2 regions of the Streptomyces sp. PL-25 genome follow, and region 1 is predicted to be linked to the other one. Evidence: riboswitches for the same ligand, from Rfam matches in the RefSeq annotation. Region 1 holds a riboswitch; the other holds the start of a gene.
The links. A riboswitch is a leader RNA that binds a small molecule or an ion and turns the genes downstream of it on or off. The one in region 1 is predicted to bind glycine.
Positions count from the first base shown of each region.

Region 2: another riboswitch for glycine. It lies ahead of gcvP (aminomethyl-transferring glycine dehydrogenase); the one in region 1 lies ahead of gcvT (glycine cleavage system aminomethyltransferase GcvT).

Region 1 is NZ_CP136997.1:5,236,191-5,251,425, reverse strand. It holds gene R4Z62_RS23785 (ABC transporter ATP-binding protein) at 1-1,247, opposite strand, end outside; gene R4Z62_RS23780 (ABC transporter ATP-binding protein) at 1,244-2,341, opposite strand; gene R4Z62_RS23775 (ABC transporter permease) at 2,338-3,336, opposite strand; gene R4Z62_RS23770 (ABC transporter substrate-binding protein) at 3,444-5,231, opposite strand; gene R4Z62_RS23765 (ABC transporter permease) at 5,300-6,307, opposite strand; gene R4Z62_RS23760 (enhanced serine sensitivity protein SseB C-terminal domain-containing protein) at 6,722-7,513, opposite strand; gene R4Z62_RS23755 (enhanced serine sensitivity protein SseB) at 7,741-8,544, opposite strand; gene R4Z62_RS23750 (AAA family ATPase) at 8,586-9,284, opposite strand; glycine riboswitch at 9,455-9,555, shown strand; glycine riboswitch at 9,556-9,677, shown strand; gene gcvT (glycine cleavage system aminomethyltransferase GcvT) at 9,718-10,845, shown strand; gene gcvH (glycine cleavage system protein GcvH) at 10,955-11,332, shown strand; gene glyA (serine hydroxymethyltransferase) at 11,350-12,612, shown strand; gene R4Z62_RS23730 (L-serine ammonia-lyase) at 12,711-14,078, shown strand; gene R4Z62_RS23725 (hypothetical protein) at 14,807-14,929, opposite strand.
Region 2 is NZ_CP136997.1:1,056,136-1,071,370, reverse strand. It holds gene R4Z62_RS04725 (sugar phosphate nucleotidyltransferase) at 1-880, shown strand, start outside; gene R4Z62_RS04720 (DUF881 domain-containing protein) at 1,025-1,945, shown strand; gene R4Z62_RS04715 (small basic family protein) at 1,942-2,274, shown strand; gene R4Z62_RS04710 (DUF881 domain-containing protein) at 2,280-3,113, shown strand; gene R4Z62_RS04705 (FHA domain-containing protein) at 3,175-4,131, shown strand; gene ftsR (transcriptional regulator FtsR) at 4,170-4,907, shown strand; gene R4Z62_RS04695 (bifunctional nuclease family protein) at 4,997-5,470, shown strand; gene R4Z62_RS04690 (MerR family transcriptional regulator) at 5,669-6,313, shown strand; gene R4Z62_RS04685 (DNA polymerase IV) at 6,428-7,897, shown strand; gene R4Z62_RS04680 (PRC-barrel domain-containing protein) at 8,111-8,488, opposite strand; glycine riboswitch at 8,602-8,696, shown strand; gene gcvP (aminomethyl-transferring glycine dehydrogenase) at 8,873-11,758, shown strand; gene R4Z62_RS04670 (ABC transporter ATP-binding protein) at 11,843-12,934, opposite strand; partial or broken gene modB (molybdate ABC transporter permease subunit) at 13,017-13,863, opposite strand; partial or broken gene modA (molybdate ABC transporter substrate-binding protein) at 13,860-14,688, opposite strand; gene R4Z62_RS04655 (molybdopterin-dependent oxidoreductase) at 14,888-15,235, shown strand, end outside.

The sequences.
Region 1 (15,235 bases):
GCTTCATCCGCCTCGGCGGGTCCGGCGGACTCGGCGGGTGCGGTCGGCTTCGCGGGCTCGGTCGGCTTCGTGGGCTCCGCGACCTCCGCCGCCACCGCCGCCGAGGTCTCGGCGGACTTGGCCAGCGCCTCCTCGGACACCAGCTCGGCCGCCTCCTTCGCGGCCGACAGCAGCACGGTGTCCTGCGGTGCCTGGTCCTCGAAGTTCTCCGGGTGGTGGCAGGCCACCCGCTGACCGGGCTTCAGCTCCACCAGCGCGGGCTCGGTGGTCCGGCAGATCTCCGTCGCCTTCCAGCAGCGGGTGTGGAACCGGCAGCCGCTCGGCGGGGAGATCGGCGAGGGCACGTCGCCCTGGAGCAGGATGCGCTCGCTCTTGGCGTTCTTGCGGCGCGGGTCCGGGATCGGCACCGCCGACATCAGCGCCTTGGTGTACGGGTGCATCGGCGCCCGGTACAGCGAGTCCCGGTCGGCCAGCTCGACGACCTTGCCCAGGTACATCACCGCGATCCGGTCCGACACGTGGCGGACCACCGACAGGTCGTGCGCGATGATCACGTACGTCAGGCCCAGCTCCTGCTGGAGGTCGTCCAGCAGGTTGACGACCTGCGCCTGGATCGACACGTCCAGCGCGGAGACCGGCTCGTCGGCCACCACCAGCTTCGGCTTGAGCGCGAGCGCGCGGGCGATGCCGATGCGCTGGCGCTGGCCGCCGGAGAACTCGTGCGGGTAGCGGTTGTAGTGCTCGGGGCTGAGCCCGACCACCGACAGCAGCCGCTGCACCTCCTTCTTGACGCCGCCCTCGGGCTCGACGCCCTGGAGCCGGAAGGGGGCGCCGACGATGCTGCCGATGGTGTGCCGGGGGTTCAGCGACGAGTACGGGTCCTGGAAGATCATCTGCACATCGCGGCGCAGCGGGCGCATCCCGCCGACCCCGAGGTGGGTGATGTCCTTGCCCTCGAACTCGACGCGGCCCGCGGTGGGTTCGAGCAGCCGCGTGATCAGCCGGCCCATCGTCGACTTGCCGCAGCCGGACTCGCCCACGACGCCGAGGGTCTCGCCGGAGCGCACCTCGAAGTCGATGCCGTCCACGGCGCGCACCGCCCCGACCTCGCGCTGGAGCAGGCCCTTCCTGATGGGGAAGTGCTTCTGCAGCCCGCTCACCCGCAGCAGGACCTCACCGGGGGCGGTCTTCTCGGTGGCCACCGCGGTGCCCTTGGCGTTCTTGGCGTTCTCGGCGTTCTCGCTCACAGCTTCGGCGCAATCTCTTCGGTCCAGATCCGCTGCCGCTGCTCCTGCGACATGTGGCAGGCGGCCCAGTGCTTGCCGCCGACCTCGGTCAGCTCGGGGCGCACCGTGCGGGTCACATTGTCCTTGGGGACGTCGGCGTACGGGCAGCGCGGGTTGAAGGCACAGCCGGAGGGGACGTTGATCAGGGAGGGCGGGGACCCCTTGACGGGGATGAGCCGTTCCTGCTGCTCGCGGTCCAGACGCGGCATCGAGCCGAGCAGTCCCCAGGTGTAGGGGTGGCGGGGCTCGTAGAAGACCTCCTCGGCCGGGCCGCGCTCCACGCACCGGCCGCCGTACATCACCAGGATGTCGTCGGCGAGTTCGGCGACGACGCCCAGGTCGTGGGTGATGACGATGACCGCGGAGCCGAACTCCTTCTGCAGGTCCCGGATGAGGTCGAGGATCTGCGCCTGCACGGTGACGTCCAGGGCGGTGGTCGGCTCGTCCGCGATGAGCAGCTCGGGGTTGTTCACCAGCGACATCGCGATCATCGCGCGCTGGCGCATCCCGCCGGAGAACTCGTGCGGGTAGCTGTCCACCCGCTTGTCCGGCTGCGGGATGCCCACCCGGTCGAGCATCTCGACCGCTCGCCTGCGGGCGGTCTTCTTGTCGACGTCGTGGTGGATGCGGTACGCCTCCACGATCTGCTGGCCGATCGTGAAGTACGGGTGCAGCGCGGACAGCGGGTCCTGGAAGATCATCGCCATCTCGCGGCCGCGCAGCTTGCGCACGTGGTCGGGGTCGGCGGAGAGCAGTTCCGTGCCGTCCAGCCAGATCTCGCCCGAGATCCGCGCCTTGCGCTTGCCGTACTGGCCGGCGGTGTGCAGGCCCATGATGCCCAGCGAGGTCACCGACTTGCCGGAGCCGGACTCGCCCACGATGCCGAGGGTCTTGCCCTTCTCCAGCTGGAAGCTGAGCCCGTCGACGGACTTGACCAGGCCGTCGTCGGTGGGGAAGTGCACCTTGAGGTCGCGCACCTCGAGGAAGGCGGTCGGGGCGGCCGAGGCCGCGGTGGGCTCGCCCACCGCCGCGCCGGTCTTGCTGAGTTCGGTCATGCCAGCCTCACTCGGGGGTCGATCACGGCGTACAGGACGTCCACCACGAGGTTGGCTACGAGCACCGCGAGGGAGGTGATCAGGGTGACGCCCAGGATGATGGGCAGGTCCTGGTTCTTGATGCCGTTGAGCACCGCCTGGCCGAGGCCGGGCAGGCTGAACGTGGTCTCGGTCAGGATCGCGCCGCCGATCAGGGCGCCGAGGTCCATGCCGAGCATGGTCAGGATCGGGGTCAGCGTCGAGCGCATGGCGTGCTTGCCGATGACGGTCTGCTCGCGCAGGCCCTTGGCGCGGGCGGTGCGGATGTAGTCCTCGCCGAGGATCTCCAGCATCGTGGCCCGGGTGATGCGCGCGTACATGGCCGCGTAGAGGAAGGCCAGGGTGATCCAGGGCAGGATCATGCCGCCGAGCCAGCCGGTGAAGCTGTCGCCGATGGGCACGTACTGGCCGTCGATCCAGCCGAGGCCGTAGCTGAAGACGGCCAGGGAGAGCAGACCGGTGAAGTAGATCGGCAGCGAGACGCCGCTCAGGGCGACCACCATCGCGCCGCGGTCCCAGATGCTGCCCCGCTTGAGGGCGGAGAGCACACCGGCGGCGACACCGAAGACCAGCCACAGCACCGCGGCGCCGAGCGCGAGCCCCAGGGTCACCGGGAAGCGGTCGGTGAGCACCGGCCAGATGGCCTGCTCGCTCTTGAAGGAGTAGCCGAAGCACGGGGCGGCGCAGTGGGTGACGTCGCCGCCGCCCACATAGGTGCGGCCCGCGAAGATCCCCTGGAAGAAGTGCCAGACCTGGGTGTAGACCGGGGCACCCAGGTCGAGCTTCTGCCGGACACCCTCGACGGCGGCCGGGTCGGCCTGTTTGCCCACGAAGCTCAGGGCGATGTCGACGCCCGCCCACTTGGGGACGAGGAAGAAGATGCTGAAGACCACCACGATGATGACCACCAGCATCACTGCGGCGGCGAACAGCCGCCTGATGAGGTAAGCGAGCACAGCTTACGGCCCGCCGCGGACCGCGGGCCCGGAGGTCTTCCGGAGCCCGCGGTCACGCCGCGCCGGCCTTCACCTGCCTTTCGTGCGGTACGGCGGGTGTGCCGGGTCTACTTCGAGGAGGACAGGCCGAGGTTGACGAAGTCGTAGTACCCGCTGTACGCGTTCGTCGTGTACACGTTCGCCAGTCGCGAGGAGCGCCAGTTCAGGAGCTTCTCGAAGACGAAGGGCAGGTAGTAGCCGCCCTCCATGACCTTGTGGTTGATCTGGGTGGCGGTCTCCGCCTTCTTCGCCTCGTCCAGCGTGGTGCCGTACTGGTCGAAGAGGCCGTCGATCGTCTTGTCCTTGATCAGGGCGTAGTTGTTGTTGCCGCTCTGGAGGATGTAGCGGCTGTCCCACAGCGGCACGCCGTAGCCCTGGACCGTCGGGAAGTCCGGGCCCCAGCCCATGATGATGATGCCGAAGCCCTTCTTCTCCACGTTGGAGGGGCTGCCGATGATGCCGGCGGTCTGCGAGCCGTCGTACTGGTAGATCTCGGCGTTGATGCCGACCTTCTTCAGCGACGCCTGGAGCGACTGGGCGGTGGCCACCTCGACCGGCTTGTTGTTGCGGACCGCGATGGTGGTCTTGAAGCCGTTCGGCTGGTTGCAGGCCTTCAGCTCTTCCTTGGCCTTGGCGATGTTGCCGTTCTTGCCGGCCCCGGCCAGCTCGTACGGGTCGTACTTCTGGCCCTCGCCACCGGCGACGGACGGCGGGAGCATGTTGGTGCCGATGTCACCGCCGGCCACCGGGCCGCCGCGGGCGGTCTGGAGCGAGACGTGGTCGGCGCCGTAGATCACGGCCTTGCGGCAGTGCTCGTTGTCGAACGGCTTGACGCTCTGTGGGAAGACCGCGTAGCGGATGAAGCCGGAGACCGGGTTGTCCAGGTTGCCCTTGTGCTGCTTCAGGGCGATCTGGCGGCCCTGCGGCGACAGACCCGTCTGGCTCAGGTCCAGGTCGTAGTCGCCGTTGATCAGGCGCTGGTCCAGGTCGTTGGCGTTGGTGAAGAGCTTGATCGACACCTTGTCCGGGTACGCCTTGCGGACCGGGTCCGAGGACGCCTTCCAGTTGGTGTTGCGCACCAGCACGAGGCTCTTGCCCGGGTCGTAGGACTCGAACTTGTACGGGCCGGAGGAGAACGGGTGCAGGCCGTACTTCGACTTGGTGTCCTTGTCCTGGCGGACCGGGGAGGCCGAGGTCAGCGCCAGCATCTGGACGAAGTCGGAGTTCGCCGTGGGCAGGTGGAAGACGATCGTCTTGTCGTCCGGCGTGTCGATCGCCTTCAGGCCCAGGTGGTCGGCGGCCTTGTCCTTGTACGGGCCCGGGTAGGTCTTCTTCGGGTCCAGCGCCTGCTGGAGGTAGATCGGACCGCCGGACAGGACGTCCTGCGCCCAGACGCGCTCGATGCCGTACTTGATGTCCTTGGAGGTGATCGGCTTGCCGTCCTCCCAGGTGGACCCGTCGCGCAGCGTGAACGTGTAGGTCTTGCCGCCGTCGGTGACCTTGCCGGTGTCCGTGGCGAGGTCCGGGGTGAGCTTGGCGCCGTCGGCGCCCGGGGCGGTCGAGTAGGTCAGCAGCTGGCGGCTGTAGTAGCGCGAGAAGTCCCACATGAAGCCGTAGTAACCGCGTGTGGTGTCCCACGAGTCGGCGTCCTGGGTGCCGGCGAACTTCAGCTCGCCGCCCTTCTTGACCTTCGACGCGTTGACGACCTTGTTGTTCGCCGCGTCAAAGCCGGCGGCGCCGCTCTTCGAGCCGCCGTCGTCGCCGCCGCCGCACGCCGCCGTGGTCAGCAGTCCTGCGACCACGGCCGCAGCGGCCAGTGCCTTCTTGCGCCGCCCTGAGGTGCGTTGGGTAGTCACGATCTCGGTTCCTCCGGAATTGATGAGAGACCCCGTGCATGCGCCACGGGTCGCTTGGATACGGCGGTTCAGCGGGAGCCCTTGGGATCCAGCGCGTCCCGCACGCCGTCGCCGAAGAGGTTGAAGGCGAGGACGGTGATGAAGATCGCCACGCCGGGGATCACCATGTACATGGGGTCCGAGTCGTAGTAGTCGATCGCGCTCGACAGCATCTGTCCCCAGGAGGCCGTCGGAGGCTTGACGCCCACGCCCAGGAAGCTGAGGGCCGCCTCGGTGAGGATGTTCGTCGGGATCATCATCGTCGTGTACACGATGATGGGGGCGACGAGGTTGGGCAGCAGCTCCTTGAACAGGATGTAGAACCGTCCGGCACCCAGCGAGCGCGCCGCCTCGACGTACTCGCGCTCCCGGAGCGAGAGTGTCTGGCCGCGCACCACCCGGCCGATGTAGGGCCAGCCGAAGAAGCCGATGACCAGCACCATCACGAACACGCGCACACTCGAACCGGTCAGCCCCAGCATGTCGTTCGGCATGACCGAGACCAGCGCGATGATGAAGAGCAGCTGCGGGAAGGCCAGCAGGCCGTCCATGACCCGGCTGACGACCGCGTCCACCCAGCCGCCGAAGAAGCCGGCCAGGATGCCGAGGACCGTGCCGAGCACGACGGCGACCAGCGCCGACAGGAAGCCGACCAGGAGCGAGATCTGCGCGCCGTAGAGGATGCGGGCGAAGATGTCGCGGCCGTTGACCGGCTCGACACCCAGCAGATGGTCGCCGCTGATGCCGCCGAGGGAGCCCGTGGGCGTGCCGAACAGCGGGTCGATCAGGTCCTCGTGGTAGAGGTCCGGGTCCTGTCCGATCAGCTTGGCGAGCGCGGGTGCGAGCACCGCGACCACGATGAGCAGGAGCACGACGACGCCGCCCGTCAGGGCGAGCTTGTCCCGCTTCAGGCGCTCCCAGGCGATCCGCCCCAGGGACCGGCCCTGGACGGCCTTGGCGCCCGGGGCGGCCACCGCCGCCTCGTCGGCCGCGCTCGGGGCCGCTTCGGCGGTCGGCTCGTGCAATGGTGCCGTCATTAGGCAGGGACCCCTCTCAACCGGCGGTAGCCGGCCCGCACTTGCCGCTGTGGCGGCATCGTCAGTCCGTCGTACACAGAGGCGAACGCCCCTTGTTGCGGGAGTCTTCAACGGGCGGGCGATCTGTTGCCAGACTTGACGGTGAAAGGATGCGCAAACGTGATGCGGGTAGAGGGGTTCCGTTATCCGGACGTTGGGTAACGGGGGGCGGACGCGGGCCAGTTGGGGTTTTCCTCCGCAGAACCGGACCTTCCGACCTCATCTACGCGCGAAGAGGATCACAGGGCGTGCCGGCCGACCGGGGCGGTACGCGTGGTTCCGGTTGTGGTGTCCGGTTCCGGTTCCGGTCGCGGCGGCCGGGCCCGGCGGGCCGCCGGTGACGGTCCCAGCCGCGGTTCCGGCCGCCGTTCCGGATCAGTGTCCGCCGGCCGGCGGGTAACCGTAGCCGCCGGCGGCGGCCTGCCCGGCGCCGCCGTGCGCCTCGCGGTCGTAGAAGGGCCGCGCGTTGGCGCGCAGCCACATCACCACCGGGTCGTACTCGTCGGACATCACCACGGTCGAGACCGGCAGCCCGTCCGGGACGGCCGCCATGGACTGCTGCATCATCGAGCGCACCGAGTCGACGGCGGCCGGCGAGGTGTCGTAGACGTCCAGGCCGATGGCCAGATACGGGGACCCGACGGCGGGCTGCACCCAGGTGCGGCGCAGCGAGCGCAGCGCGGGCGTGTGGTGGGCGGCCTGGGTGAGCAGCGCGTAGAACTGCGGGATCTCCAGGGCCGGTTCGGACAGTCTGAGCGGTCCGGCGGGCTGGCGGTCCAGGCCGGAGGCGATCCGGCGCAGATCCAGCCAGGGGATGCCGACGCCGCCGCCCGGGGCGTGCGGATTGAGCCAGAGGCCGAAGTGGTCGGGGTAGAGGGTGCGGGCGACGTCCAGCCCGTCCACCACCTCGTAGGAGCGCATCCAGCCGCTGGCCGACAGCTCCTGGGCGGAGGTGACGCAGGGCGCGTAGCCGTGGCCGCCGACCTCCATGTGGCCGTACTGGGCGTCGGGGGCGCCGGCCTGGCCGTGCCAGAGCAGCATCCAGACCTGGCCGGTGGACGGGGTCGCGAGGGTGCGCAGCAGCGCTTCGTAGGCGTCGTACCGCCCGGGTGTCACCTGGCGGAGCATCTGCTCGACATGCCCGGCCGCGGTGTCGCTGGCGCTCACCATTTACCGCCCCTCCGTGTTGCCCTCGACCGGGCTGTGCGTCCAGCTTAAAGCCGCCCGCCGGCCCGGTCCGTGCCGCGGTCACGCGCGCGGGCGGCGCCGGTCCGTGCCGCCGGCGTCCGCGCGCCCCCCTGCCGCCTCGGCGCCCGTGCCCGCAGACCTCGGTGTCCGGGCCCGCAGACCTCAGTGCCCGTGCCCGTAGACCTCAGTGTCCGTGCCCGCAGACCTCAGTGCCCGTGCCCGTAGAAGGGCCTGACCTTCTCCCGCAGCCATACGGCCACCGGGTCGTCCGTGACGTCCAGGAGGATCAGGTTGACCGGCCAGGCCGGGGGCGCCGCCGCCAGGGCGCGGCCCAGGGCGTCGAGCGGGCGGGCCCGCGCCTCGTCGTCCGCCGAGGCCAGCTCGACGCCGACGAACAGGACCGGGTCGGCGGTCTCGACGGCGGCCAGGCAGCGGCGGGCGGTGCGCACCACGCCGGTGGCGTCGAACTCGGCGGAGGCGGCGGACAGGAAGTCCACCGGGTCGTCCTGCCAGTCGGGTTCGTAGAGCCGGACCCGGCCGCCGGCGGCGGGGCCGTCCAGCGCGGTGCGGCCGGCCCGGCACAGTTCGGCCACGGCGGGCGGCGGCAGCGGCATTCCGGCCACGCCGTCCGGGTTGAGCGCGATGCCGACCTGCGCGGGCAGCCCGCGGGCGAACTCCACGGCGGGCGCGACGGTGTACGCCATGTGCGCTCCGACGACCCGGCGGAACTGCTCCTCGGAGCTGAAGACCGGTACGTACGCCTGGCCGTCGATCTCCAGGGTGGGCAGGTCGAGCGGGCCGCTGTCCGGGCCGCCGCCGTTCGGCAGCGGCACCCAGAGGAAGCTGCGGCCGAGCACCTCGATGACGCGGCCGCCGGCCGTCGGGATGCCGAGGGCCGCGGAGAGCACCTCCTCCAGCTCGTTGCCGGGCCACCCGCCGTGCGGGTGGGGGTGCGCCTGTGCCGGGAAGTTCCCCGGAATGTCCGCGGAGAAGTCCGCCGGGAAGTCCATCTGTCTACCGCCTGCCGGAAACCACTGGTGTGACCGGAAGGTTATCGGGTGCCGGGGCCGGGCCGGCCGGTGAAGGCGATCCGGCGCAGCCCGGCCGCCGCCGCGCGGTCCAGCAGCACCGCCGAGTCGCAGCCCCCGGGCAGTTCGCCGCGCTCCACCGCGGCCAGCAGCCGGGCGACGGACCTGCGGTGGCGGCCGAAGGCGTAGCGCGAGACCCGGCGGCCGCGCTCGCGCTGGCCGGCGAGCGCCGCATCGGGGGCGACGTCCAGCAGGACCAGGTGGAGGGCGCCGCCGCGGCGGCGGGCGGCGCGGGCCAGCCAGCCGCGCACCCAGCGCTGGGTACCGCAGTCGTGGACCACGACCCCCTCGCCGCCGCGCAGGGCGCGGCGCAGCGCGGCGTAGTGGGCGAGGCGGACCAGCGGCCGGTAGAGCGCGTAGGGCAGGCGGTGCGCCAGGCGGGCGTCCCAGCGGTCGCGGGTGTCCTGCGAGTCGATCCGGGGGCCGTGCGCGGCGCGGCGCATCAGCGTGGACTTGCCGCCGCCGGGCAGTCCGGTGACCACGACCACGTCGCGCGGTCCGAAGAGCAGGGCGCGCGGGGCGCGGCCGGCACGCTCGCGCAGGTCGCGGACCAAGGGGGCCGGGGGCCCGTCGCACCGCTCGCGGGCCGGGGCCCCCGGCTGTCCCGGCAGGGCGGGGGCCCGGGTGGTCGCGTACGCCGGCGCGGTCCTGTTCACCGTCATCGTCCTCCCCGGGGCGGTGACGGTTCACCTTCCCCTTGAGTGTAAAGAGAAGGTAATGGACGGTGTCTGCCGTTTCCGTGCGCGTTCTGCCACAGCACGGTTACAGATCCGGCCTGCCGCGAGGTGTCCCGGCATGCAATGATGTGCGCGCCAACTGCATACCGGCCGTTTGAATCCGCGCGGGAGAGTCCCCGGCAGCGTGTCTGCCCGGGGCGCCGAAGGAGCAAGTCCCTCCCTTGAATCTCTCAGGCACCGTTACCGCGCGGGCGAGGCACATCTGAAAAGCGGGCCGCCCGCCCTGCCGCGGCGGCCCCACCCAAGGTGCAAGCCGTGTCCGTCCGTCCTGCGGCGGTCATGGCGAACCTCTCAGGTTCCGATGACAGATGGGGAGGACACGCCCCGTCCTCGCCCGCCATGCCTGGGAGACCGACCGATGAGCAGTTCCGTGTCCCGTCCGCTCCGTCACACCGCCCTCGACGCGGTGCACCGCTCGCTCGGTGCCACGATGACCGACTTCGCCGGCTGGGACATGCCGCTGCGCTACGGCTCCGAGCGCGACGAGCATGTCGCCGTGCGCACCCGGGCCGGTCTGTTCGACCTGTCCCACATGGGCGAGATCACCGTGACCGGCCCCCAGGCCGCCGCCCTGCTGAACTTCGCGCTGGTCGGCAACATCGCCTCGGTCGGCGTCGGACGCGCCCGCTACACCATGATCTGCCGCGCGGACGGCGGCATCCTGGACGACCTGATCGTCTACCGGCTCGCCGACACCGAGTACATGGTGGTGGCCAACGCCTCCAACGCCCAGGTGGTGCTGGACGCGCTCACCGAGCGGGCGGCGGGCTTCGAGGCCGAGGTCCGCGACGACCGGGACGCCTACGCGCTGCTCGCGATCCAGGGCCCGGAGTCCTCCGGCATCCTGAAGTCCCTCACCGACGCCGACCTGGACGGCCTGAAGTACTACGCGGGCCTGCCCGGCACGGTCGCCGACGTGCCCGCGCTGATCGCGCGCACCGGCTACACCGGCGAGGACGGCTTCGAGCTGTTCGTGAAGCCGGAGCACGCCGTGGAGCTGTGGCAGGCGCTGACCAAGGCCGGCGCGGGCGCGGGCCTGGTGGCCTGCGGTCTGTCCTGCCGCGACACGCTGCGCCTGGAGGCGGGCATGCCGCTGTACGGGCACGAGCTGACCACCGGCCTGACCCCGTTCGACGCGGGTCTGGGCCGGGTGGTGAAGTTCGAGAAGGAGGGCGACTTCGTCGGCCGCGAGGCGCTGGTGGCCGCCGCCGGGCGGGCCGAGCAGGCCCCGCCGCGCGTCCTGGTCGGCCTGGTCGCCGAGGGCCGCCGGGTGCCGCGCGCCGGGTACTCCGTGGTGTCCGGCGGCGAGGTGATCGGCGAGGTCACCTCCGGCGCCCCCTCCCCCACCCTGGGCAAGCCGATCGCCATGGCCTACGTCGACGCCGCGCACGCCGCGCCGGGCACGGCCGGGGTCGGCGTGGACATCCGGGGCACCCACGAGCCGTTCGAGGTCGTGGCGCTGCCCTTCTACAAGCGGCAGAAGTGACACCGTCGAGCCACGGCCGACGGTGATCCGGGTCACCCGGCCCGCCTCACGCATGCCCCGCGCACTCCCTCATTCACCACCACTGACCCGCGTACAGGAGAATTCAGGCATGAACAACCCCCAGCAGCTGCGCTACAGCAAGGAGCACGAGTGGCTGTCGCCCGCCGAGGACGGCGTCGCGACGGTCGGCATCACGGAGTTCGCGGCCAACGCGCTCGGCGATGTCGTCTACGCCGACCTCCCGGCGGTGGGCACCACCGTGACCGCGGGCGAGACCTGCGGCGAACTGGAGTCGACCAAGTCGGTCTCCGACCTGTACTCCCCGGTCAGCGGTGAGATCACCGAGACCAACCAGGACGTGGTGGACGACCCGTCGCTGGTGAACTCCGCCCCCTTCGAGGGCGGCTGGCTGTTCAAGGTCCGCCTCTCGGAGGAGCCGGCGGACCTGCTCTCCGCCGACGAGTACACCGCGCAGAACGCCGGCTGAGGGGCGGAGGGACACCGATGAGCGTTCTCGACACCCCCCTGCACGAGCTGGACCCGGACGTGGCCGCCGCGGTCGACGCCGAGCTGCGCCGCCAGCAGTCCACGCTGGAGATGATCGCCTCGGAGAACTTCGCTCCGGTCGCGGTCATGGAGGCGCAGGGCTCGGTCCTCACCAACAAGTACGCCGAGGGCTACCCGGGCCGCCGCTACTACGGCGGCTGCGAGCACGTCGACGTGGTCGAGCAGATCGCGATCGACCGGGTCAAGGCGCTGTTCGGCGCCGAGCACGCCAACGTGCAGCCGCACTCGGGCGCCCAGGCCAACGCGGCGGCGATGTTCGCGCTGCTCAAGCCGGGCGACACGATCATGGGTCTGAACCTCGCGCACGGCGGGCACCTGACCCACGGAATGAAGATCAACTTCTCCGGCAAGCTCTACGACGTCGTCGCCTACCACGTGGGCGAGGACGGCCAGGTCGACATGGCCGAGGTGGAGAAGCTGGCCAAGGAGTCCAAGCCGAAGCTGATCGTGGCCGGCTGGTCGGCGTACCCGCGGCAGCTGGACTTCGCCGCGTTCCGCCGGATCGCGGACGAGGTCGGCGCGTACCTGATGGTCGACATGGCGCACTTCGCCGGTCTGGTCGCGGCGGGCCTGCACCCCAACCCGGTGCCGCACGCCCATGTGGTGACCACCACCACCCACAAGACGCTGGGCGGCCCGCGCGGCGGTGTGATCCTCTCCACGGCCGAGCTCGCCAAGAAGATCAACTCCGCGGTCTTCCCCGGTCAGCAGGGCGGCCCGCTGGAGCATGTGATCGCCGCCAAGGCGGTCGCCTTCAAGGTCGCCGCGGGCGAGGACTTCAAGGAGCGCCAGCGGCGTACCCTGGAGGGCGCCCGAATCCTGGCCGAGCGCCTGGTGCAGGAGGACGCCAGGGCGGTGGGCGTGGACGTGCTGTCCGGCGGCACCGACGTGCACCTGGTCCTGGTGGACCTGCGCCACTCGGAGCTGGACGGCCAGCAGGCCGAGGACCGCCTCCACGAGGTCGGGATCACCGTCAACCGCAACGCGGTCCCGAACGACCCGCGGCCGCCGATGGTCACCTCCGGCCTCCGGATCGGCACCCCGGCCCTGGCGACCCGCGGCTTCACGGCCGAGGACTTCACCGAGGTCGCGGACGTGATCGCCGAGGCGCTGAAGCCGTCCTACGACGCCGAGGCGCTCAAGGCCCGGGTGAAGGCCCTGGCCGACAAGCACCCGCTGTACCCGGGTCTGGACAAGTAAGACACCCCGAGGGGCACCGCGCACCGGCCGGCGACCCCGGCACGGCACCGCGCGGTGTCCCGCCCCTCGCACCACCCCCCGCATTGAGGAGTCCCCCCGTGGCCATCTCGGTCTTCGACCTGTTCTCGATCGGCATCGGCCCGTCCAGCTCCCACACGGTCGGCCCGATGCGCGCGGCCCGCATGTTCGCCCGCCGGCTGCGGAGCGAGGGGGTCCTGGAGCCGGTCGCCTCGCTGCGCGCCGAGCTGTACGGCTCCCTCGGCGCCACCGGCCACGGCCACGGCACCCCCAAGGCGGTGCTCCTCGGTCTGGAGGGCGACTCGCCGCGCACGGTGGACGTGGAGAGCGCCGACGACCGGGTCGCGCGGATCAAGGAGTCCGGCCGGCTGAACGTGCTCGGCGAGCACGAGATCGCGTTCTCCTTCGACGACGACATGGTCCTGCACCGCCGCAAGGCCCTCCCCTACCACGCCAACGGCATGACCCTGTGGGCGTACGACGCCTCGGGCACCGAGCTGCTCACCAAGACGTACTACTCGGTGGGCGGCGGCTTCGTCGTGGACGAGGACGCGGTGGGCGCCGACCGCATCAAGCTGGACGACACGGTCCTGAAGTACCCCTTCCGCACGGGCGACGAGCTGCTGCGCCTGGCCCGCGAGACCGGTCTGTCGATCTCCGCGCTGATGCTGGAGAACGAGCGTGCCTGGCGCACCGAGGACGAGATCCGCGCGGGTCTGCTGGAGATATGGCGGGTGATGCAGGCGTGCGTGACGCGCGGCATGAGCCGCGAGGGCATCCTGCCCGGCGGCCTGAAGGTGCGCCGCCGCGCGGCCGTCACCGCCCGCCAGCTGCGCGCCGAGGGCGACCCGGCCGCCCGCGCCATGGAGTGGATCACCCTGTACGCGATGGCGGTGAACGAGGAGAACGCGGCCGGCGGCCGGGTGGTCACCGCCCCCACCAACGGCGCGGCCGGCATCATCCCCGCCGTCCTGCACTACTACCTGAACTTCATCCCGGGCGCCGACGAGGAGGGCGTGGTCCGCTTCCTGCTGGCGGCCGGCGCGATCGGCATGCTCTTCAAGGAGAACGCCTCCATCTCCGGCGCCGAGGTCGGCTGCCAGGGCGAGGTCGGCTCGGCCTGCTCGATGGCGGCGGGCGCGCTCGCCGAGGTGATGGGCGGCACGCCCGAGCAGGTGGAGAACGCCGCCGAGATCGGCATGGAGCACAACCTCGGCCTGACCTGCGACCCGGTCGGCGGCCTGGTCCAGATCCCGTGCATCGAGCGCAACGGCATGGCCGCCGTCAAGGCCGTCACCGCCGCCCGCATGGCCCTGCGCGGCGACGGCTCCCACAAGGTCTCCCTCGACAAGGTCATCAAGACCATGAAGGACACCGGCGCGGACATGTCGGTCAAGTACAAGGAGACGGCGCGGGGCGGGCTGGCGGTGAACATCATCGAGTGCTGAGGTATAGGCCCTGACCAGCGCGTTTCTATCTTTCAGCGCTGTCGGGGCCTTTCCTGCTTACACGGCGGAAAATCCCTGGAAACGCCCTGGGACAGACGTGAAAGTCCCTGAAAAGTCCCTGGGGTTGTCCCCGCTGAACTCTTCATCCACGCTGGGCACGGGTCGTCTCAGGGCCGCCCGGGGCGGGCCCTGAGAACCGTCTCGGCGGCGGAACGGAACCACGTACGTCCGTAGCGAGATCTGCGCATCACGAGTTGCGATCGCCCGTTCCGCTCTGGTGTTCCTCAAACTGCACCGCGTCGGCAAGAGGCGTGCGCGAGGCTCCAGCCGCGTTCGGGGCACCGGAGACCGATGCACTGGCGGCTCCCTCGTCAGACCGCCCGGTCTCAGTTCCAGTGGTGCGCAGAGCTTCGCGCCCGACCAGATTCGCGTGCGAAGCCCCATGAGCAACGGCGTTGTGCTGCCGGTTCGGAAACGTCAAGGAGCGCTCTTCGGCACAGGGCGCCGGGTGGTACTGCATCACCGCCTCTTGGTGCGGGTCCCAGAATCACCGCCTCTTGGTGCGGGTCCCAGACCCATATCCACGACGTGCGCACAGGATGGGCAGTTCGTAGACCGGCTCGGCGTACGGGCTGATCTCTTCCCCTGTTGAGTCTTGCGTGGCTGCAAATGTCACGAACCATGTGGAACTACTAGCGGGGCCCGTCATGCCGAGTGAGGCCTGGACGTCATTCCTGTGCGGAGGTAGTCAACTCCATCATTGCCTGATAGTAGGTCTCGCCGTCAATTTCACCGTCCTGATATTGGCGCATGAGCTCGTCGACTTCGGCTTTTAGTTCTGCCCGGTCCATCCTTGTCTCCCGATATGTTGGATTCGGCGGCATCCTAAGTCAGACAACTCACCTTCGACGTGGCCGCCCGGCTTGGTGGGGTTGGAGTTTAGATCGGCGTGGACTCGGGGCTATGAGTCCATTTCGTCCTCGGCCTCGCACCAATGATCTCCGCTGTGCTCTGGCTCCAGGCGGCAGCGCACCCCTCCCAACTTGCGTCGGCCGTACGGAAAGTACAGGGCGTCGCACCAATTGTCGGAATCGGCCACGTGCAATCCCTCCTCTCGCTGGCGCCTGATGGACGCCGGCATCCTGCTCGCCATCTGA
Region 2 (15,235 bases), 4.2 Mb from region 1:
CAACGTGGACACGACCGGGATCGCCGAGGCGGGCCTCAAGGTGGTCGTGGACGCCTCCAACGGCAGTGCCGGCCTGGTCCTGCCGAGCCTGCTCGGCAAGCTCGGGGTGGACTCGCTGACCATCAACCCCGGCCTGGACGAGTCCCGGCCGACGGAGACCGAGGAGATGCGCCGGGCCGGCCTGGTGCGGCTCGGCGAGATCGTGGCGTCCTCCGGGGCCGCGTTCGGCGTGCGGTTCGACCCGGTGGGCGAGCGGCTGTCGCTCGTCGACGAGAAGGGCCGGATCATCGAGGACGACCGGGCGCTGCTGGTCATGCTGGACCTCGTCGCCGCCGAGCGGCGCAGCGGCCGGGTGGCGCTGCCGGTCACCACGACCCGTATCGCCGAGCAGGTCGCCGCGTACCACGGGACGCAGGTGGAGTGGACGACCACGTCGCCGGACGACCTCACCCGGGTCGGCGGCGAGGAGGGGACGATCTTCGGCGGTGACGGCAAGGGCGGATTCATCGTCCCGGAGTTCAGCAGCGTCTATGACGGCACGGCCGCCTTCGTACGGCTCATCGGTCTGGTGGCGCGCACGCAGCTGACCCTCAGCCAGATCGACGCGCGGATCCCGCGGGCCCATGTCCTCAAGCGGGATCTGGCCACGCCGTGGGCCGTCAAGGGCCTGGTCATGCGCCGGGTCGTCGAGGCGGCCGGGGAGCGCTTCGTGGACACGACGGACGGGGTGCGGGTCGTGGAGACCGACGGCCGCTGGGTGATGGTGCTGCCCGACCCGGCCGAGGCGGTCACCCATCTGTGGGCCGAGGGTCCCGACGACGCCTCCGCGCAGGCCCTGCTCGACGAGTGGTCGGCGGTCGTCGACAGCGCCGGACGGTAGACCGGCCGCCGGTGCCCGCCCCGCGCGGGCACCGGTCCCGCCGGACGTCCTGCACGCGCGCGCGTGCAGGACGAGTGAGCCCGGGGGAGCCTGTCCGGCACGCCGGTGGGGGCCGTTCGGAGGTATCGCCCCAGGCGTGCGACGATGTGCGGCATGCCGCAGCGACCCCCCATTCGGAGCACACCCCCGCGGCCCTCCCGTCCTGATGCCTCCATGTCGTTGATCACCAACGTCATGGACCACAGCCTCGACGACGGTTACGCCGAGGCCGCCGCACGGAAGAAGGCCGCCGGTGAGGGCGGGCTGCCCAAGACGCTCCGCGCGCGGCTGGGACTGGCCGCCGGTCTGGTGCTCGCGGCGCTCGTCGTCACCGTGGGAGCGGCACAGGCGCGCGTGGCGGCGCCCGTGGTCGCCAAGGAGCGCCAGGAGCTGATCGACCGCATCGACCGCGAGACGGCGGCGGCGGACAAGCTGGAGGACGGCGTCGACCAGCTCCGCGACGACGTGAACGCGCGCCAGCGGCAGGCGCTCAGCCACAGCGGCGGCAACGCGCAGGCGGACCTGGCCGGGATCCTGGCGGGCGCGACCGAGGTGCACGGCCCCGGGGTGAAGCTCGTCGTGAACGACGCGAAGGAAGCCGGTTCGGGGGGCTCCGGCAAACCGCGCGAGACGTCCGGCTTCTCCGACACCGGACGGGTGCGCGACCGGGACATGCAGCGCGTCGTCAACGGGCTGTGGCAGTCGGGGGCCGAGGCCGTCTCCGTCAACGGGCAGCGGCTGACCGCCCTGTCCGCGATCCGGGCGGCGGGTGACGCCATACTGGTCGACAACAGGCCGCTGGTGCCGCCGTACACGGTGCTCGCGGTGGGGGACGGGCAGCGGCTGAGCAGCAGGTTCCAGGACAGTCCGGACGGGCTGTACCTGAACGCGCTGCAGGACAACTACGGCATCCGGACCGGTATCTCCGTGGAGAGTGACCTCCGGCTGCCCGCGGCACCGAGTGTGATCGTACGCACCGCGCGGCCGACCGCAGAGCAGAACAAGACTGGGAAGGGCACATCGTGATCGCCGTACTGGGCCTCATCGTGGGAGTGGTGGCCGGCCTGTTGGTCCGGCCCGAGGTTCCGGCGGTCGTCGAGCCGTATCTGCCGATCGCCGTGGTGGCGGCGCTGGACGCCGTCTTCGGCGGGCTGCGGGCCATGCTGGACGGCATCTTCGACGACAAGGTCTTCGTGGTGTCGTTCCTGTCGAACGTGGTCGTGGCCGCGCTGATCGTGTTCCTGGGCGACAAGTTGGGCGTGGGTGCCCAGCTGTCCACGGGGGTCGTGGTCGTCCTCGGCATCCGGATCTTCTCCAACGCCGCGGCCATCCGGCGCCACGTCTTCCGGGCGTGAGCGCGATGAACGACCGGGACCAGGCGCCGGAGAACCGGCTGCGCAAGGAACTGCCCGCGGAGGTGCCGGCCCAGGCCCCCGGCGCCGATCCGGACCGCGAAGCGCCGGCGCCCTCGCTCACCGGCCGGCAGCGGCTGGCGCAGGGGCTGTGGCCGCCGCGGTTCACCCGGGCCCAACTCGTCGTCGCCGTACTGCTGTTCGGGCTGGGCTTCGGCCTCGCCATCCAGGTCGCGTCCAACAGCGACAGCGACAACGCCCTGCGCGGCGCCCGGCAAGAAGATCTTGTACGCATCCTCGATGAACTGGACGACCGTACTCAGCGTCTTGAGGACGAGAAGCAGGGCCTCGAGAAGCAACGCCAGGAGCTGGAGAACAGCTCGGACCAGGCCGAGGAGGCCCGCAAGCAGACCGAGGAGAAGGAACGGCAACTGGGCATCCTGGCAGGCACGGTGGCCGCGCAGGGACCCGGCATCACAATGACCATCAAGGACACGAAGGGGACGGTCCGGGCCGACATGCTGCTCGACGCGATACAGGAGCTGCGCGCCGCCGGTGCGGAGGCCATCGAGGTCAACGGCGTGCGCGTGGTGGCGGGCACCTATCTGACGGACTCCGGCAAGAGCGTGGACGTCGACGGGAACAAGATCAATACGCCGTTTCGTTTCCAGGTCATCGGCAAGCCGCAGGACCTGGAGCCGGCGCTCAACATCCCCGGAGGCGTGGTGCAGACCCTGGAGAAGGAGCAGGCCACCGTGTCCGTCGAGCGTTCGGACAAGATCGTCGTGGACGCCTTGCGAGCAGCGAAGCTGCCTGACTACGCTCGGTCGTCCTCGCAGTGAACCGGGGGTGCATGGCCGCCGTCGAGCAGGGGCATGAGGTTGCGGGGGGTCGGCGCACCGATTGGGTGGTGCGTGGTGGAAACTGTCTGGTGGATACGGACGTTGTGAGGATGTCCGGGTCGACCGGTGTACGACGTCAGGGTTCGTCCTGCCCCACGGGCGGGTCTGTTTCGGTCAAGGGGAATCGCCCGTGAAGTTGTTTGCGAAGTTGTTCGGCAAGAGCGCGCGAGAGGGCGGCGAGAACGCGACCGCCCGCCATCGCGCACAGCCCGGCGCGGCGGAGGGCCAGCGCCCGCTGTTCAGGGACCAGGTCGCCGGTCAGGGCGGTGACTTTTCCGGTGGCCACGGCGCGCCGTCGGTTGACCCTGCCCAGGCCGGCGGCATAGGTTTCGGCCAACCGTCAACCTCAGGTGCGGGTGGAGGGTTTGCCGCCGACCCGTACGCGTCCCATTCCCCGGCGGGGCAGCCGCGGCAGGAGGATCCGTCCATGTCGGCCCTGGTGTGTACGAGGTGCGGTAACCGCAATGCGGAGAACAGCCGCTTCTGTTCCAACTGCGGCGCGCCGCTGAGGCCCGGGGCGGTGCCGGAGCGTGCGTCGGAGACGACGTCCACGATCTCCATCTCCGGTCTGGAGGCCTACGACGCGGAGGCCACCGGCCAGACGCCGATGCTCTCGCCCGAGGCGCAGGCCGCCGTCGACGCGCTGCCGCTCGGCTCCGCCCTGCTGGTGGTGCGCCGCGGCCCTAACTCGGGCAGCCGCTTCCTCCTGGACGGCGAGCTGACCACGGCCGGCCGCCATCCGCAGAGCGACATCTTCCTCGACGACGTGACGGTCTCGCGTCGCCATGTGGAGTTCCGCCGCGTCCAGGACGGCTCGTTCACGGTGGCCGACGTCGGCAGCCTGAACGGCACGTATGTGAACCGGGAGCGGATCGACGAGGTCCCGTTGTCCAACGGCGACGAGGTGCAGATCGGCAAGTACCGGCTGGTCTTCTACTCGAGCCGGCAGGGCTACTGACCTCCCCGGACGCCGTCCGGGGAACCCAGGGAAGGTCCATGCTTCATACACCGAGCGGTGGTGCCGGGCACGGCACCACCGCCGCGGACAGTGGGCTGATGAGCATCGGCACGGTGCTGAACGCGCTGCGCGAGGAGTTCCCCGAGGTCACCATCTCCAAGATCCGCTTCCTGGAGGCGGAGGGCCTGGTGGAGCCCCGGCGCACCCCCTCGGGGTACCGCAAGTTCAGCGCGGACGACGTCGAGCGCCTCGCCCGGGTCCTGCGGATGCAGCGGGACCACTATCTGCCGCTGAAGGTGATCCGCGAGTATCTGGACGCGGTGGAGCGGGGCGAGGCGGTGCAGCTGCCGGTGCTCGGCCGGCAGCGCGGCGGTGAGGCGGTCCCGCGGCGGACCGAGGCACCGGCCGCGGCCCGGATCGGCCGGGCCGGGCTGCTGGCCGCCGCGGAGATCGAGGACCGGGACCTCCAGGAGTGGGAGTCGTACGGGCTCGTCACCCCACTGGAGGACGGCACCTACGACGCCGAGACCGTCACCGTCGCCTCGCTCATCCGCGAGCTGGGGCGTTTCGGCATCGAACCCCGTCATCTGCGGGTGATGAAGGCCGCAGCCGACCGGGAGGCCGGGCTCGTCGACCAGGTGGTGGCTCCGCTCAGACGGCACCGCAACCCGCAGACCAGGGTGCACGCCGAGGACCGTACGAAGGAGCTGGCCGCGCTCACGGTCAGGCTGCACTCGGCGCTGGTGCAGACCGCGCTCGGGGTGCGGCTGCCCTGAGGGTGCCGGGCGGCCGTCCGGCGGCCGGATCGGCCTTCCGTTCCCGGCCCGACTACCCAAACGTCCCGGGCACGGCCTAGGGTTGCTGTGTGAACGAGCTCGATGTCGTAGGTGTCCGGGTCGAAATGCCCTCCAACCAACCGATCGTGCTCCTGCGTGAAGTGGGAGGCGACCGCTACCTCCCCATCTGGATCGGCCCCGGGGAGGCGACGGCGATCGCCTTCGCGCAGCAGGGCATGGCCCCCGCGCGTCCGCTGACCCACGATCTGTTCAAGGACGTGCTGGAAGCCGTGGGCCAGGAGCTGACGGAAGTACGCATCACGGATCTGCGCGAGGGCGTCTTCTACGCCGAGCTGGTCTTCGCCAGCGGAGTGGAGGTGAGCGCCCGCCCGTCCGACGCCATAGCGCTCGCGCTGCGCACCGGCACGCCGATCTACGGCAGTGACACGGTGCTCGACGACGCGGGCATCGCGATCCCGGACGAGCAGGAGGACGAGGTGGAGAAGTTCCGCGAGTTCCTCGACCAGATCTCGCCGGAGGACTTCGGCACCAGCAGCCAGTGAGAACAGCCGCATGTGCCAGCGGTCGGCCGGGGTGCCCTTGAGCCCCTCACGAGGGCATTCGGCTAGCCTTTCCCCGCGGTGGGGCACGGGAAACCACTCTTAGGGTGATTATCACTCGGCGTGCCGAGTGTGGCGATCGTTGACGCACCCGTGGTGACTGCCTACCGTCGAGGAGGCAGGTCAAGGACGGAGGTCGGCGTGAGAAGCAGCGGCGACGGTACGGCTGGGGGTGCCCCCGGGATCGACGTCGGGGGAAGCGGTCCGTACCGGCTTCACGACAGCGCGGCCGACCAGGCTCCGCAGCGGCCGGCGGCCGTGCCGAGCGGCAAAGGGGCGGCGTCCATGGCGTCCGAGGAAATCGGCTACCGGGGCCCGACGGCCTGTGCGGCGGCCGGCATCACCTACCGGCAACTGGACTACTGGGCCCGCACCGGCCTGGTCGAACCGAGCGTGCGCCCGGCCCACGGATCCGGCACCCAGCGGCTGTACAGCTTCCGCGACGTCGTCGTCCTGAAGATCGTCAAGAGGTTCCTGGACACCGGTGTCTCGTTGCAGAACATCCGGACCGCCGTGCAGCACCTGCGCCGGCAGGGGTTCAGCGACCTGGAGCGCATGACGCTGATGAGCGACGGCGCGACGGTCTACGAGTGCACCTCGCCCGACGAGGTGCACGCCCTGCTCCAGGGCGGCCAGGGCATCTTCGGCATCGCCGTCGGAGTGGTGTGGCGCGATGTGGAGAGCGCCCTGTCGCAGCTGCACGGCGAGCGTGTCGACACCGGTGAGACCCTGGTCGGCCACAACCCCGGGGACGAGCTGGCCAGACGCCGCAACCGGGCGGTCTGACCGCCCCCGGGCCCGCTCGGCGGCGGGCCGGATCCCGGTCGCGGACGGCCGCGTGAGCGCGCGTCGTGCGCCGCGCCGGGGGCATTGTCAGTGGCGTGGTGCAGCATCGGAGATGTGAGAAGCGCGCCGACGATCCTGCATCTCGACATGGATGCCTTCTTCGCCCAGGCGGAGCAGGCGTCCAAGCCGAGCCTGCGCGGGAAGGCGGTCGTGGTGGGCGGCCTGGGCCCGCGCGGTGTGGTGGCCACCGCGTCGTACGAGGCGCGGGTCTTCGGCGTCCACTCCGCGATGCCGATGGCCCAGGCGCGCCGCCTGGCACCGAACGCCGCGTATCTGGTGCCGCGCTTCGGCTTCTACCGGTCGATCAGCGAGCAGGTGATGGGGCTGCTGCGGGCGCTGTCCCCGCTGGTGGAGCCGCTGAGCCTGGACGAGGCGTTCGTGGACCTGGAGGCCGGGGGAGCGGCCTCGGACGCGGAATCGGCCCGGCTGGCGGGAGCGCGGCTGCGGGCCGACATCCGGGCCGTCACGGGGCTGACGGGCTCGGTCGGCCTGGCCGCCTCCAAGATGCTCGCCAAGATCGCCTCGGAGCGGGCCAAGCCGGACGGTCTCGTCCTCATCGAACCGGGCACGGAGCGCGCCCTCCTCGGCCCCCTGTCGGTGCGGACGCTGCCGGGCGTGGGACCGGCGACGGGGGACCATCTGCGCCGGGCCGGGATCCACACCGTCGACGAGCTCGCCGAGGCGGGCGAGGACGAGCTGGTGCGCCTGCTGGGCAAGGCGCACGGGCACGCGCTGTACGGGATGGCGCTGGCCCACGACGAGCGGCCGGTGGTCGCCGAGCGGGAGACGAAGTCGGTGTCGGTGGAGGACACCTACGACATCGACATCCACGACCGGCTGCGGGTGGGCCTGGAGGTGCAGCGGCTGGCCGACCGCTGTGTGGGGCGGCTGCGTGGGGCCGGGCTGTCGGGCCGGACCATCGTGCTCAAGGTGCGGCGGTACGACTTCTCCACGCTGACCCGGTCGGAGACGCTGCGCGGGCCCACCGACGACCCCGCGGTGGTGCGGGAGGCAGCCGCCCGGCTGCTGGACTCGGTGGACACCACCGGCGGAGTGCGGCTGCTCGGTGTGGGCGTGTCCGGGCTCGCCGACTACACCCAGGAGGATCTGTTCGCCCAGGCGGCCGGCGGGGCGGCGGAGAGTCCCGAGGCGGAGCCCGTGGACGAACCGGCACCGGAACCGGCGGAGCCCGCCGAGCGGCACTGGTCCGCGGGGCACGACGTACGGCACAGCGAGCACGGACACGGCTGGGTGCAGGGCAGCGGCGTCGGCAGGGTCACGGTCCGCTTCGAGACACCGCAGTCGGCGCCGGGGCGGATCAGGACCTTCCGCGTGGACGACCCGGCTCTGGAACCGGCGGATCCGCTGCCGCTGGTACGGCGAAGACCGGCGGAGGCGACGGAACCGGCGGCCGAGGCCGAGGCCGATACGGCGGCCACCCCCGGAACCGGAACTGCGGGTGCCCCGGGCACGAAGGGCGCCGCGGGCGCCCCCGGGGGCGGGACCGCGCTGGGCGTCGGATGAGCAGCAGTGCGGTGTGGTGTGGTGCGTGGCAGGGCCAGGCCGGCGGTGCGGTCGGTGCGGCCCGGTGCCGGGGTGGGTGAAGCCGGCGGGACGGGAACCGGGCCGTACGCGACCGCGACCGCGACCGGGGCCGGGCGCGGGAAGGACAGGGAGGGCAGGGAGCCGGTGAGTGCGGGAGGGAGGTGCGGAGGGGGTGTGCGGGCCGGGGCTTGCTCAGGGCTCCTCCGTGCCGGAGCCCGCCAGCTTGCCGAAGTCGCGGTCCGGGGGAGCGACCGGAGGTGTCACGTCGAGGCCGTAGTGGTGGTAGAGCTGGAGTTCCTGCTCCGGGGAGAGGTGGCGGCCGACGCCGAAGTCCGGCGCCTCCTTGATCAGGGCGCGGTCGAAGGGGATGCGCAGGGCGCCCTCGACCAGTTCGCTGGGCTCCAGGGGCACGAAGGCGTCCCGGGAGAACAGGCCGGTGCGTATGGCCGCCCACTCGGGCACACCGGTCGCGTCGTCGAGGTAGACCTCGTCCACCGTGCCGATCTTGTGGCCGTTGCAGTCGAACGCCTTGCGGCCGATCAGGTTGCGCGGATCGATCTCGGTCAGCACGGTCCCTCCACAGGGTCGCAACTCATCCGTAAGCACTACAAAAGAGCACATTAGGCGGGGCGGCCACTCGAAGGCTCGGGCTCCCGGCCCGCTGGTACCCTGGCAGCGGCTGCTGACCCCGTGCGGGAGAGTCCTCCAGCAACACCGGAGGCGCCGAAGGAGCAAATCCTCCCCGGAATCTCTCAGGCCCACGTACCGCACGGACGAGGTCACTCTGGAAAGCAGAGCGGGTGTCGACGGCGTCCGCTCTCACCGACGGTGAAAGCCGGGCGCCCGCAGACGACCCGGTGAAGCTCTCAGGTTGAGATGACAGAGGGGGAGGCCGTCGGGACACCCGCGCCGTGGTGTCCCTCGAAGGTCGCGTCAGACCAGGAGGCCTCCGCAATGACCGCCCAGCGCATTCCGCTCTCCGAGCTCGAACAGGGCATCCCCTTCGAGCAGCGCCACATCGGGCCCGACCAGGAGGCGCGGGCCAAGATGCTCGCGCAGGTCGGCTACGGCTCGCTCGACGAACTCACCGCCGCCGCCGTGCCGGACGTGATCAAGAACGCCGACACCCTGGACCTGCCCGGCGCCCGCACCGAGGCCGAGGTGCTGGCCGAGCTGCGCTCCCTCGCCGACCGCAACCAGGTCCTCGGCTCGATGATCGGACTCGGCTACTACGGGACGTTCACCCCGCCGGTCATCCTGCGCAACGTCATGGAGAACCCCTCCTGGTACACGGCGTACACCCCGTACCAGCCGGAGATCTCGCAGGGCCGCCTGGAGGCGCTGCTGAACTTCCAGACCGTGGTCGCCGACCTCACCGGTCTGCCGACCTCCGGCGCCTCCTTGCTCGACGAGGGCACCGCCGCCGCCGAGGCGCTGGCGCTGTCCCGGCGCATGGGCAAGAACAAGAAGGGCCTCTTCCTGGTCGACGCGGACACGCTGCCGCAGACCATCGCCGTCATCGAGACCCGCGCCGAGCCGGCCGGTGCCGAGGTCGTCGTCGCCGACCTGAGCGACGGCATCCCCGCGGCGCTCGCCGAGCGCGACATCAACGGCGTCCTCCTCCAGTACCCCGGCGCCTCCGGCGCCGTCCGCGACCTCAAGCCCGTCATCGACCAGGCGCACGCGCTGGGCGCCCTGGTCACCGTCGCCGCCGACCTGCTCGCCCTCACCCTGCTGAAGTCCCCCGGCGAGCTGGGCGCGGACATCGCCGTGGGCACCACGCAGCGCTTCGGCGTGCCGATGGGCTTCGGCGGACCGCACGCCGGTTACATGGCGGTGCGCGAGCAGTTCGCCCGCAGCCTGCCCGGCCGCCTGGTCGGCGTCTCCGTGGACGCCGACGGCAACAAGGCGTACCGCCTCGCCCTCCAGACCCGCGAGCAGCACATCCGCCGCGAGAAGGCCACCAGCAACATCTGCACCGCGCAGGTGCTGCTCGCCGTCATGGCCGGCATGTACGCCGTCTACCACGGGCCCGAGGGCCTGAAGGACATAGCGCTGCGCACCCACCGCTACGCCGCCGTCCTCGCCGAGGGCCTGAAGGCGGGCGGCGCCACCGTCGTCCACGGGGCGTACTTCGACACGCTGACGGTCCGCGCCGAGGGCCGCGCCGCCGAGATCGTCGCCGCCGCGCGCGAGGGCGGCGTGAACCTCCGCCTCGTCGACGCCGACCACGTCTCGATCGCCTGCGACGAGACCACCACGCGCGCCCAGCTGCGGACCGTGTGGTCCGCCTTCGGCGCCACCGGCGACATCGACGCGCTGGACGCCGCCGCCGGCCAGGTCCTGTCCCAGGACCTGCTGCGCACCGACGCCTACCTCACCCACCCCGTCTTCAGCCAGCACCGCTCCGAGACGGCGATGCTGCGCTACCTGCGCAAGCTCGCCGACCGCGACTACGCGCTGGACCGGGGCATGATCCCGCTGGGCTCCTGCACCATGAAGCTCAACGCGACCACCGAGATGGAGCCGGTCACCTGGCCCGAGTTCGGCCAGCTGCACCCCTTCGTCCCCGCCGAGCAGGCGCAGGGCTACCTCACCCTCATCCGCGAGCTGGAGGACCGGCTCGCCGAGGTCACCGGCTACGACAAGGTCTCCCTCCAGCCGAACGCCGGATCGCAGGGCGAGCTGGCCGGTCTGCTCGCCGTGCGCGGCTACCACCGCGCCAACGGCGACGAGCAGCGCACCGTCTGCCTCATCCCGTCCTCCGCGCACGGCACCAACGCCGCCAGCGCGGTGATGGCCGGGATGAAGGTCGTCGTGGTGAAGACCGCCGAGGACGGCGAGGTCGACGTCGACGACCTGCGCGCCAAGATCGAGCAGCACCGCGAGCAGCTCGCCGTGCTGATGATCACCTACCCGTCCACGCACGGTGTGTTCGAGGAGCACGTCGCGGACATCTGCGCCCAGGTCCACGAGGCCGGCGGCCAGGTCTACGTCGACGGCGCCAACCTCAACGCCCTGGTCGGCCTCGCCAAGCCGGGCCACTTCGGCGGCGACGTCTCGCACCTGAACCTGCACAAGACGTTCTGCATCCCGCACGGCGGCGGCGGTCCCGGCGTCGGCCCGGTCGCCGTACGCGCGCACCTCGCGCCGTACCTGCCCAGCCACCCGCTCCAGCCCGCCGCGGGCCCGGAGACGGGCGTGGGACCGGTCTCCGCCGCGCCCTGGGGCTCGGCGGGCATCCTGCCCATCTCCTGGGCGTACGTCCGGCTGATGGGCGGCGAGGGCCTCAAGCGCGCCACGCAGGTGGCCGTGCTGTCCGCCAATTACATCGCCAAGCGCCTGGAGCCGCACTTCCCGGTGCTCTACACCGGCCCCGGCGGTCTGGTCGCCCACGAGTGCATCATCGACCTGCGTCCGCTGACCAAGGCGACCGGTGTCAGCGTGGACGACGTCGCCAAGCGGCTGATCGACTACGGCTTCCACGCGCCGACGATGTCGTTCCCGGTGGCCGGGACGCTGATGATCGAGCCGACCGAGTCCGAGGACCTGGCCGAGCTGGACCGGTTCTGCGACACGATGATCGCGATCCGGGCCGAGATCGACAAGGTCGGCTCGGGCGCCTGGCCCGCCGACGACAACCCGCTGTGCAACGCCCCGCACACCGCCGCCGCGCTCGGCGGCGAGTGGGAGCACGCCTACAGCCGCGAGGAGGCCGTCTTCCCGGCCGGTGTCTCCACGGCCGACAAGTACTGGCCGCCGGTGCGCCGGATCGACCAGGCGTTCGGCGACCGCAACCTGGTCTGCTCCTGCCCGCCGCTGGACGCGTACGAGGACTGAGCGGACGGTACGTCCACGAGGGGCCCCGCCCCGGCCCGCAGCGGCCGGCGCGGGGCCCCTCCCGTGTGCGCGGGCCCGCCCGGGTCAGGCCGGGTAGGCGTGGGTCTGGGCCGCCTTGACGGCCGCCCAGACCCCGGCGCCCGGCTCCAGCCCGAGCTCGGCGGCGGCGACCGTCGTCAGATCGGCGGCGAGGGCGAGTTCGCCGGTGAGGTCGGCGCGGATCCGGTCGCCGTGCGTCTCCAGACCGGCGACCTCGCAGCGCCACAGATTGCGCGCGCTGGTGTCGGCGGGGCGCTCCCGGTGGAGGGTGACCGCGCCCGGCGGGAAGGCGACGAAGGCCGGTCCGGTGAGCTTCTCGGTGGTGGTGAGAGCGGTGCCGGACTCCAGCCGCACCAGGTGCCCCTCGGCGCGCCCGCGGTACAGGTTCAGACCGACGAGCTGCGCGATGTAGTCGGTGCGCGGCCGGCGGGCGATCTCCGCGGGGGTGCCCTCCTGCACCACCCGGCCGTGCTCGACGACCACGAGCCGGTCGGCCAGCACCATCGCGTCCAGCGGGTCGTGCGTGACCAGCACGGCCACCGCCTCGAACTCGGCGAGGTGCCGGCGGAGCTGGGCGCGCACCTCCAGCCGGGTGCGGGCGTCCAGCGCGGCGAGCGGCTCGTCCAGGAGCAGCAGCCGCGGCCGGGTGGCCAGCGCGCGGGCCACGGCCACCCGCTGGGCCTGGCCCCCGGAGAGCCGGCGCGGTTTGGCCCCGGCGTGATCGGCCAGGCCCATGCGCGCCAGCCACTCGCCGGCCTGTGCGCGGGCCTCGGCCCTGGTCGCGCCCTGGCAGCGCGGGCCGAAGGCCACGTTGTCCAGGGCGGACAGGTGCGGGAAGAGCAGATAGTCCTGGAAGACGACCCCGACCGGGCGCTTCTCCGGCGGTGTGCGCTCCAGCTCGGCGCCGTCCAGCCGCAGCCGCCCGCCGGTCAGCGGGACCAGTCCGGCCAGGGCGCGCAGGGCGGTGGTCTTCCCGGCGCCGTTCGGGCCGAGCAGCGCCACGACCTCGCCGGGCGCGGCGGTCAGGGGCACGTCGAGCCGGAAGCCGCCCCGGTCGACGACGAGGTGGGCGTCGAGTCCGGTGTCGGGCCCGTCGCCTGCGCGGACCCGGTGCGCGGTCTCGTCGATGTCGGTCATGAGGCGATCGTCCAGGATGCGGGGCCGTCCGGGGGAGGGGAGGGCGAGCGGGAAGGGAGCGGGAGGCGCGGCGCGGCTCGGTTCATGAGGACGCCGTCATCCAACGGTCCCGCAGACCCGCGAGGACCGCGATCGACACGGCCAGCAGCACCAGGCTCAACGCGATGGCGGCGGCCGGGTCGTCCTGGAGCGCCAGGTAGACGGCCAGCGGCATGGTCTGCGTACGGCCCGGGAAGTTCCCGGCGAAGGTGATCGTGGCGCCGAACTCGCCGAGCGCCCGCGCCCACGCCAGCACCGCGCCCGCCGCGATGCCGGGCGCGATCAGCGGCAGGGTGACCCGGCGGAACGCGGTGAAGCGGGACGCGCCGAGCGTGGTGGCCGCCTCCTCGTAGCGCGGGTCGGCGGCGCGCAGCGTGCCCTCGACGCTGATGACGAGGAACGGCATGGCCACGAACGCCTCCGCGACCACCACACCGGCCGTGGTGAAGGGCAGCGTGATCCCGAACCAGGAGTCGAGCCACTGCCCGACCACGCCGTTGCGCCCGAGCGCCAGCAGCAGCGCCACACCGCCCACCACCGGCGGCAGCACCAGCGGCAGGGTCACCAGGGCCCGGACGAGGCCGCGGCCGGGGAAGTCGGGTGCGGGCCAGCAGCCAGGCCAGCGGCACGCCCAGCACCAGACTCACGGCGGTCGCTGCGGTGGCGCTGACCAGCGAGAGCTGGAGCGCCTGCCAGACCTCGGTGCTGGTCAGCTGGTCCGGCAGGCTGCGCCAGGGCGCGCGGATCAGCAGGGCGAGCAGCGGCAGCAGCAGGAAGGCGAGGCCCACCAGGGCGGGCAGCAGCAGCGGCAGCGGCACGCCCCGGACGGCACGCCGGCGCCGTGCCCCGCCTCCGCGGGTCACGGCGCCGGCCTTGTCGGTCACGGTCACGGCTTGAGGAAGCCGGCCTGGGACAGCACCCTTCTGGCCCTCGGCCGAGGTGACCAGCTCGATGAACGCCTTGGCGCCGGCGGTGTTGGGGGCGTTCTTCAGCGGGGCGATCGGGTAGTCGTTGACGGCCTTGGCCGACTCGGGGAACTCCACGCCCTCCACCTTGTCACCGGCCGCGTGCACATCGGTCTTGTAGACGACGGCCGCGTCGGCCTCCTTCAGTTCCACCTTGGTCAGGGCGCTCTTGACGTCCTGCTCGTAGGAGACCGGGGTGAGCTTGAGGTCGCTGGCAGTGAGCGCCTTCTGGGCGGCGGCGCCGCACGGCACCGTCTTGTCGCACAGGACCACCTTCAGACCGGACTTGGTGAGGTCCTTCAGGGAGGCGATCTTGTCCGGGTTGCCGGGCAGGGTGGCGATCTCCAGCTGGTTGCGGACGAAGGTGACGGGCGCGGCGCCCTCGTCCTTCTTGTCCGTCACGATCTTCATCGTCTTGGCGCTCGCAGCGGCGAACACGTCGGCCGGGGCGCCGCTGGTGATGCTCGCGGCCAGGGTGTCGCTGCCGCCGAAGTTGAAGGCCACCTTGGTGCCGGGGTGCTGCTGCTCGAACTCCTTGCCGAGCGTCGTGAAGCTCTCCTTCAGGGACGCGGCGGCGAAGACCGTCACGGTGCCGGACAGCTTCGGGGCTGAGGAGGCCGAGGAGCCGCCGGAGGGCGCGTCGGAGGACGAGGACGAGTCGGAGGAGGAGCAGGCGCTGAGGGCCAGCAGGGCCACGGCTCCCGCACCGGCCACCTGCAGGGTCCGGGTCCGGCGCACGGAACGGGTCATCACGGGTCTACTCCTCTGGTCGTGCACGAAAAAGAAAGGTGTCGCGCCCTGGCACGGCCGTGCGGGGCCGTGCCGCGATGATACTGCCGCAAGTGCGAGGCATAAGTCTCCTGTTGCTTCGCATGAGCTGGTGCTTCCGTATCTCAGGGTCGCATGTGCGTTTGTACGGTGTCGTCCCGCGGGTACGGACCTGCCGGAGGTGGTGGCCGTGCCGCTCGCCGAACTCGTCCTGACCGGTGACCTCACCCGACCGGCGCGTCTGACCGTGCCGGACCTGCTGGGCTGGCCCCAACACCGGGCCCGGGTCAGCTTCGACTGCGCGACCAGCGGGGTGCGGCGCCACCGCTTCGCCGGGCCCCGGCTGTACGACGTGCTGGCGGACGCCGGGCCCGGCTTCGACCCGGCCCGGCGCAAGGACCGGCTGCGGTTCCTGATCGACGTCGCGGGCGCGGACGGGCACCGTACGCTGCTGTCCTGGGCGGAGATCGACCCGGACTTCGGGGCGGCGCCGGTGCTGCTCGCGGTGGCCCTGGACGACGTACCGCTG